2 regions of the Embleya sp. AB8 genome follow, and region 2 is predicted to be linked to the other one. Evidence: riboswitches for the same ligand, from Rfam matches in the RefSeq annotation. Region 2 holds a riboswitch; the other holds the start of a gene.
What was found. Region 2 has a riboswitch for cyclic di-AMP ahead of ABIA38_RS19820 (transglycosylase family protein). Riboswitches for the same ligand answer to the same signal wherever they lie in the genome.
Positions count from the first base shown of each region.

Region 1: linked by a shared signal. The riboswitch ahead of ABIA38_RS21000 (transglycosylase family protein) and the one ahead of ABIA38_RS19820 (transglycosylase family protein) in region 2 are both predicted to bind cyclic di-AMP.

Region 1 is NZ_JBMHHY010000013.1:211,590-215,796, forward strand. It holds gene ABIA38_RS20985 (Tm-1-like ATP-binding domain-containing protein) at 1-517, shown strand, start outside; gene ABIA38_RS20990 (phosphoenolpyruvate hydrolase family protein) at 519-1,343, shown strand; gene ABIA38_RS20995 (EthD family reductase) at 1,422-1,757, shown strand; cyclic di-AMP (ydaO/yuaA leader) riboswitch at 1,965-2,157, shown strand; gene ABIA38_RS21000 (transglycosylase family protein) at 2,263-2,883, shown strand; gene ABIA38_RS21005 (DUF6421 family protein) at 3,634-4,207, shown strand, end outside.
Region 2 is NZ_JBMHHY010000012.1:267,061-271,267, forward strand. It holds gene ABIA38_RS19810 (acyltransferase family protein) at 1-975, opposite strand, end outside; gene galE (UDP-glucose 4-epimerase GalE) at 1,182-2,150, shown strand; cyclic di-AMP (ydaO/yuaA leader) riboswitch at 2,381-2,570, shown strand; gene ABIA38_RS19820 (transglycosylase family protein) at 2,575-3,969, shown strand.

The DNA of each region.
Region 1 (4,207 bases), on a different contig from region 2:
CGGGATCCTGGACCTGACCACCACCGAGTTGGCCGACGACCTGGTCGGCGGCGTGCTCAGCGCCGGCCCCGAGCGGTTGACCGCGGCCGGCCGGATGGGACTGCCCCAGGTGGTCAGCGTGGGCGCCCTGGACATGGTCAACTTCGGGCCGCGCGAGACGGTGCCCGCGCGCTTCGAGGACCGGCAGCTGTACGTGCACAACCCGACCGTGACGCTGATGCGCACGACCCCCGAGGAGAACGCCGAACTGGGTCGGCGGATCGCCGCGAAGCTGGTCGCCGCGACCGGCCCCACCGCGCTGCACATCCCGCTGCGCGGGGTCTCCGCGATCGACGTCGAGGGCGCGCCCTTCTACGATTCCGTCGCCGATACGGCGTTGTTCGACGCATTGCGCGCCGGACTCGAGGGCAGTGCCGTCGAGTTGCGCGAGGTGGCGACGGACATCAACGATCCGGCGTTCGCCACGGCGGCGGCGGATCGACTGCACGAGATGATCACGAAGGGACATGTGGACTGAGATGAACGGACGCGAGGCGCGGGGCCGACTGCGCACGACGGTCGAGCAGGGCGGCGTCGTGATCGGCGCGGGCGCGGGCACCGGATTGTCGGCCAAGTGCGCCGAGGCCGGCGGCGTGGACCTGATCATCATCTACAACTCCGGCCGCTATCGGATGGCCGGCCGGGGTTCGCTCGCCGGGTTGTTGCCCTACGGGGACGCCAACGCGATCGTGGTGGAGATGGCGGGCGAGGTGCTGCCGGTGGTCCGGAGCACTCCGGTGCTGGCCGGGGTGTGCGGCACCGATCCGTTCCGGATCATGCCGCACTTCCTGGACCAACTCGCCGCGATGGGCTTCGCCGGTGTGCAGAACTTCCCCACGGTCGGCCTGTTCGACGGCGTCTTCCGGCAGAACCTGGAGGAGACCGGGATGGGCTACGACCTGGAGGTGGAGATGATCCGGCTGGCCGCCGAGCGCGGCCTGCTCACCGCGCCCTACGTCTTCGACCCCGAGCAGGCCCGTGCGATGGCCGCGGCCGGCGCCGATGTCCTGGTCCCGCACCTGGGGCTGACCACCAAGGGCAACATCGGCGCCACCACCGCGGTTTCGCTCGACCAGGCGGTGCAGCGGGTCCAGGCGATGCGCGACGCGGCGGCGGAGGTGAACCCCGACGTGCTGGTGTTGTGCCACGGCGGGCCGATCGCCGAACCCGCGGACGCCGCGTACGTCCTGGCCAACACCACCGGCGTGGTCGGCTTCTTCGGCGCCTCCAGCATGGAACGGCTGCCCACCGAGGTGGCCATCACCGAACAGGCCCGCGCGTTCAAGGCCATCACCGCGGGGTAGGGCACGACCGCGCGTGACCGGCTGCATCCGCACCACCACCGGCAGTACGACATCCACCACGAGCAGTGAGGATCCGGCATGTACAAGCTGACCGTGCTCTACGGCCACCCCGAGGACCCGGCCGCGTTCGACTCCTACTACTGGGAGAAGCATCTCCCGGTCGCCCGAACCATGCCGGGATTGACCGGCTGGACCATCGGCAAGTGCGACGTCGACCCCGACGGCGCGCAACCGCCCTATTACCTGGTGGTGGGGCTGTATGCGAACACCCGCGCCGAACTCGAGGCCACCCTCGATTCGCCCGAGGGGCGGGCCACGCTGGCCGACGTCGCCAATTTTGCGACCGGCGGTTCGACGTTCCTCTGGGACGAGGAGCGGGTAGTCGTACCTGTGGAGCTGCCCGCGACGGAATAGCTCGTTGTCGACGCACGAGTGACCACGAGGCTGCGCATCGTGAACGCCGGCGCCATGACCTGCAAGGATGGCGACAAATCGGGCAAAGCGGTGTTATTCCCGCCTATGGGGCACCTCACAAAGCGCCCGAAATGTTTGCCAACCCGGCGAACCGGTGCGTAGCTTCGTGGTTGTTCGCACAAGCGGACTCCCCGGGCGGTACGCCGAATCCTGCCGCCGCCCGAGGGATGCAGTCGATATCGACTGGCGGCAGGAGCGGGGGAACCAAAGTAAGTGCCGACCTCGGTACCTGCGTGAGCAAGGTCCGAGGTCTGGGGTGAAGCCATGCCTGATTCAGGCGCGGCCGGGCCATTCGTCCGAACCCGACAGCTAACTTCGCAGGCGCCCGACGAGGTAATCAATGACCTTCCGTGCCATCACCGCTCCCGTTCGTTCGCTCTCTCGTGGCCGTCGCGCCGGCATCGCCGTCGCCGCCGGTGCGGGTCTCCTGCTTCCCCTCGTGGGCATGGCGGGCAGCGCGAACGCCGCGACCTCGTCCACGTGGGACGCGGTCGCCCAGTGCGAGAGCACCGGCAACTGGAGCATCAACACGGGCAACGGCTTCACCGGCGGTCTCCAGTTCACCCCGAGCACCTGGAACGCGTTCGGCGGCAGCCAGTACGCGTCCAGCGCCGCGCAGGCCACCAAGGACCAGCAGATCGCGGTCGCCGAGCGCGTCCTGGCCGCCCAGGGCCCCGGCGCCTGGCCGGTCTGCTCGGTGAAGGCGGGCCTGGGCAAGGGCGGCAACGCCTCCGCCACGGCCGACTCCTCGACCACCACCGGCAAGACCAAGACCCCGGTCGCGCCGAAGGCCGCGCCCCAGGCCGAGGCCAAGCCGGTGACCGACAACGCGCCGAAGATCGCGGCGCAGCCGAAGCAGGACACCGCCGCCAAGCAGGACGTGGCCAAGCAGGTCGCGCCGAAGTCGGCGGCCGGCACCTACACCGTGAAGGCCGGCGACACGCTGTCCGACATCGCGGCCAAGCTCGGCGTCAAGGGTGGCTACCAGGCCCTGCACGCCGCCAACAAGGGCGTCATCGGGGACAACCCGAACCTGATCGGCGTGGGCATCAAGCTCGCCGTCTGATCCAGCGTCACCACGTGGGCCCCGCCGAGTACTTCGGCGGGGCCCACGCCCATGTCCGGGGGCGGAGCCGGCAACGGTCAGGCCCGACCGGCCTGTTCGAGCGAATCGAGCGGCGCGGCCGGGGCGGGGAGTTCGTCGGTCGGCTCGGTTTCCGCGGCTTCTTCGGTTTCCGAGTGCGCCGCCGATGATCAGTGGTGGTGCGGCCACCCCGGCGTACATCGTGGCCACGTGTTGCAGCGCGCCGACCAACATCCGCCCCGGCGGCAGGATTTCGTCCACCGGATGTACGCTCGCCGCCGCCTCGTGCGCGGTCGCCGCCCCGGTCGAGCCGCTCGCGGTCCCCGGCCCCGCCGGGACCGAGGTCTTCCTGGTGGTTCTCCGGCCCATGATCGGCGCCTCCACATCGGGTGCCGTCGCGCACGACGGCCCGGTCCAGTGGACGTACTGGATCGCAGGATCGGCGGTCAATAGCCACAGCGGCCGTCGGCTCGGCCGGCGAAATCTTGGGTCTTTCTCCGAGTGCGTTCCGTGATCGGCCGGTCGGCAGGGTGTGAGCAATCCGTGAACGGGTCGCGAGCAGCCCTGATCGGGGCCGTCGCCGGGCCGGAAACGCCGCGATGGCAATCCCAACTAATTCGGGCAAAACGTACTCATGGCGATAAGATTGCGTTTGAAATGGCCTTGCGGCGTGAAATTCTTTTGACATAGGTTCGCTTGACCGTGGTTCCTGCTTTCCGCTGAGAGGGTTCCATGCCGAACATGACCCGCGTAGCCGTCCGTACCGCCGTCGACCACCCGCTGTGGCCGGCCCTCAAGAACGCCGTCGCCGCGCTGCGACCCCTACAGGCCAAGGACGGTTCGATCGAGCCGACCGGGCACCCGTCCGCCCGCGCGCTGGTCGTCGAGATCACCTCGGCGATCACCGGCCTCGCGCCGCTGTTCCCGCACGACGAGGCGTATCTGGACGCGGTGGTGGCCGACTTCGAGCGCTGGTCGGCGGACGATTTCGGCCGCCCCGACTTCCTCGACTCGCTGGTTGCGTTTCGCCCGGAGGAGTCCCGGCGCGACGGGCTCGAACACCTCGTGGTGTTCCCGATGACCACGCAGAACGGCAACCCGAACCGCAATGTCGAGGCGGTGCTGCTGCGCGTGGTGTGGCCGCAGTGGCTGGCCGAGTTGGAGGCCGAGCGCTACGACAACGCGATGTTCGTGCCGATCACGTTCGTCGACTTCACCGACGGCTACGACACCGACTCGGCGGTGCTCTTCCCGGAGACGGTGGCGGTGCGCGAGGTGCCCACGTTCACGTGGGGGGCCATCTTCT
Region 2 (4,207 bases):
GCGCTTGCGACCGACCACTCGGAAGGGCTTCGGCAGCCGTACCGCGAGCCACATCAGCGCGTAGGCGAAGGCCGGGAAGCCGATCACGAAGAAGCCGCCGAAGCGCATGCTCGCGAACAGCGCGACGATCGAGACGACGCCGAGCACGTCGTTGACCGGGATCCGCTCCTGGTAGAGCTGGAAGAGCATGCCGACGCAGAAGAGGAAACTCAGGTAGATCAGGTACTGGCTGTGCAACGGGCCGATGAACTCGCTCAGGATCGGCACGTGGATGTTGGTGCCGTTGGTGTTCTGCGGACCACGCCAGCCGGGGGCGTTCACCAGGTCCATCACGATCCAGCCGTACAGCAGGGCGGTCAGCAACAGTACGAACCGGCGGGATCCGCGCAGCACGCCGGACCAGGCCATCGCCGCGACGACCACGTAGCAGATCATCTCGTAGCTCAGCGACCACAGCGCGCCGTCGAAGCCGGGATCGAACGCGTGGCCCGCCTTCTTACCCGTGGCCAGGATGTTGGAAATGTCCAACTGCCGCAGGCCGGTCCACCAGTTCGCGCGGACGTAGTCGAACGGGCCCTCCCCGTGTCGCCAGAAGCCGTCCAGCGAACCCTGCTGGTGGCGGAACATGATCGGCGCGGCCACGAACGCGGTGAACAACACACAGACCCACAGGCCGGGCAGGATGCGCAGCAGTCGGTGCCACAGATAGCGCCCGGTGGTGGTGCGCATACCGCTGCGGGTGATCAGGAAGCCCGACAGTACGAAGAAGCCGTACACGGACATCCGGCCGAGCCCCACCTGGAGGCCAGTGAACCCGTTGCCCGGTTCGCGCTTGCCGAAGCCACCCAATATGTGCGCGTGTGCCACCACGACCGCTGTCGCCAACAGAAGTCGGATCAATCCGATGCTGTTGTCCCGGCCGGAGAATCGTTCAGCCAGGGTGCCCTGCCGACCCATTCCGAAATCGCGTCGCACGCGGTTCACACCCTTCTTGACGTGGCCGCCGCAGAGCGACGCAGGTTCCCCCCTCGGACGCATGTGCGCCCCGCCCACGAGATCCTGTGCATGGTAACCGGCGGCCCGGCGCCGAATCCGGCACCCCGGGCCGGCGCGCGCCGATCGGCCGGCTCGGGCCGTTCCGACACCCGCCGCAGGCCCCGGATGCCGGATAGGGTCGTCCCATGAAGTGGCTTGTCACCGGCGGTGCCGGGTATATCGGGACGCATGTCGTGCGGGCGTTGCTCGCGGTCGGTGAGGATGTGGTCGTGCTCGACGACCTGTCCACCGGAGCGCGGGAGCGGGTGCCCGAGGGGGTGCCGCTGGTGATCGGCTCGGTGCTCGATCGGGGGGTGCTCGACGAGGTGTTCCGGGGGCACGCGGTGGACGGCGTGGTGCACATCGCGGCGAAGAAGCAGGTGCCCGAGTCGGTTTCGCGTCCCCTCTATTACTACGAGGAGAACGTCGAGGGGCTGCGGACGTTGTTGGCGGCGATGGTGGCCGCCGAGGTGACGCGGATCGTGTTCTCCTCCAGCGCGGCCGTCTACGGCATGCCGGACGTGGATCTGGTCGACGAGGACACCCCGTGTCTGCCGATCAACCCGTACGGCGAGAGCAAGTTGGTCGGCGAGTGGATGATCGGGGCGACGGCGCGCGCGCACGGGATGTCGTACGCCGCGCTGCGCTACTTCAACGTCGCGGGCGCGGGCGCGCCGGAGCTCGCGGACGCGGGCGTGTTCAACCTCGTGCCGATGGTGCTGGAAAAGCTGACGGCGGATCAGCCGCCGGTGATCTTCGGGGACGACTACGAAACCCCGGACGGCACGTGTGTGCGCGACTTCATCCATGTGGTGGACCTGGCCGAGGCGCACGTGGCCGCAACGCGCCGGCTCGCCGCCGATCCGGACGCGCGCCTGGTGTTGAACGTGGGGCGCGGCGAGGGCACGTCGGTGCGCGAGATGGTGGAACTCATCCGCGAGGTCACCGGGTTGCGCTCGCGCACGCCGGAGCTGCGCCCCCGGCGGGCGGGCGATCCGGCCCGGGTGGTGGCGAGCGCCGACCGGATCGGCGCCGAACTGGGCTGGAAGGCCCGGCTCGACACCCCGGACATGGTGGAGAGCGCGTGGGCGGGATGGCGGGCGCAACACGGCTGAGTCGGCCGGCCGCATCGGGTTATCCCGGTATTCCCGGCCATTTGGCCATCGAGTGGCCGGGAACGGTCCTTTCCGGAAGAGATCATCCACTTTGCGCTCAACCGCAAAACGGATAATCGACTTCTATCCGACACAGACTTGTGATCTACGGCGAGGGCTGCTTAGCGTTCGATCCGTCCGTATCCCACACGGACCCCGATCGCCGGTACGCCGAATCCTGTCGCCGGCCGCTCGGGAGGCTGACGAGTACCACACGACAGGAGCGGGGGAACCACAGGTGAACCGCCGCGAACGGCCCCGATCCGGGCGATCGGGCGCCGCGAACGGCTAGGGGTGAAGCCATCTCCTTCGGGAGGTGGCCGGGCTATCGATCTCCGGCCCGAATCCGACAGCTCACCTCGTAGGCGTGGGAGAGGATCAAGCCATGTTGTCCGGAACCGGGCGTCATCGCCGTCGCAGCACCAGCAGGACCACCCGTCTGATCGCCGCGGCGGGTGTCGCCGGCGTCGGCGTCGCCATGCCGATCATCGGCGCGGGCACGGCCCAGGCCGCGTCCGTGAACACCTGGGACAAGGTCGCCCAGTGCGAGAGCACGGGCAACTGGCAGATCAACACCGGCAACGGCTTCTACGGCGGCCTGCAGTTCACCCAGAGCACCTGGCACGAGTTCGGCGGCACCCAGTACGCCACGCGGGCCGACCAGGCGACCAAGGGCCAGCAGATCGCCATCGCCGAGAAGGTGCTCAAGAGCCAGGGCCCCGGCGCGTGGCCGGTGTGCTCGGTCAAGGCGGGCCTCAACCGCGGCGGCTCGAGCGCCGACGTCGACACCGGCTCCTCGGGCTCCTCGGGTTCGGCGGGCAAGACCGCGCCGAAGAGCACGCCCAAGGCGCAGAGCGAGACCACCAAACCGGCCCCGAAGAAGACCGTCGAGGCGCCCAAGGCGCAGACGCCGAAGACCGAGGCGCCCAAGACCGAGACCACCGCCAAGACCGAGACCGCCGAGACGCCGAAGACCGAGCCCGCCGCCGACTCCGCCGCGAACTCGTCCTACGTCGTGGTGGCCGGCGACACGCTCTCCCGGATCGCCGACGCCGCACACGTGCCCGGCGGCTGGCCGAAGCTGTACGAGAGCAACAAGAGCGTCGTCGGGCAGAACCCGGACCTGATCTTCCCGGGCCAGAAGCTCGCGGTCGACGGCACGGCCGCGCCGACCGCCGCCAAGACGGACACCGCACCCAAGACGGACACCACGACCAGGACCGAGGCCGCGCCCAAGGCCGAGGCGGTCAAGACCGAGACCGTCGCCAAGACGGACACGCCGAAGACCGAGACACCGAAGACCGAGACCCCCAAGTCGACCACGCCGAAGGCCTCGACCGCCAAGTCCGACACCGGCGGCGAGCACGCCTCCGGCTCGTATGTCGCCCCGGTCTCCGGCGCCACGCTCACCGCGAGCTTCGGCTCCGGCGGCTCGCACTGGGCCAGTGGCCACCACACCGGCCAGGACTTCGCGGTCTCGACCGGTACCACGGTGCGCGCGGTCACCTCGGGCACCGTCGTGTCGGCCGGTTGGGGCGGCGCGTACGGCAACGAGGTGGTCATCCGGCACGCGGACGGCAAGTACACCCAGTACGCGCACCTTTCCTCGATCTCGGTCAAGGCCGGGATGAAGGTACAGACCGGCCAGAAGATCGCGCTGTCCGGCGCGACCGGCAACGTCACCGGCCCGCACCTGCACTTCGAGGTCCGGACCACGCCCAACTACGGCTCGGCGGTCAACCCGATGACGTGGCTGCGCAGCCACGGGGTCAGCGTCTGAGGTTGGCCTCACGCGCCGGCCGGGCTATTTGGCCTCAGGCGCCGGCCGGGCTGGATTTGGCCTCACGCGCCGGCCGGGCCGGGACGACCCGGCCTCCGGCCGAGGTGGCCTCAAGCGCCGGCCCGGCTACTTGGCCTCAAACGCCGGCCGGGCTGGATTTGGCTCGGCTCGCGACGAACGGTCGCCGGGCCGGGCGTATTTGGTCCGGTTCGCGAGCGACTGTCGCCGGATCGGGCGC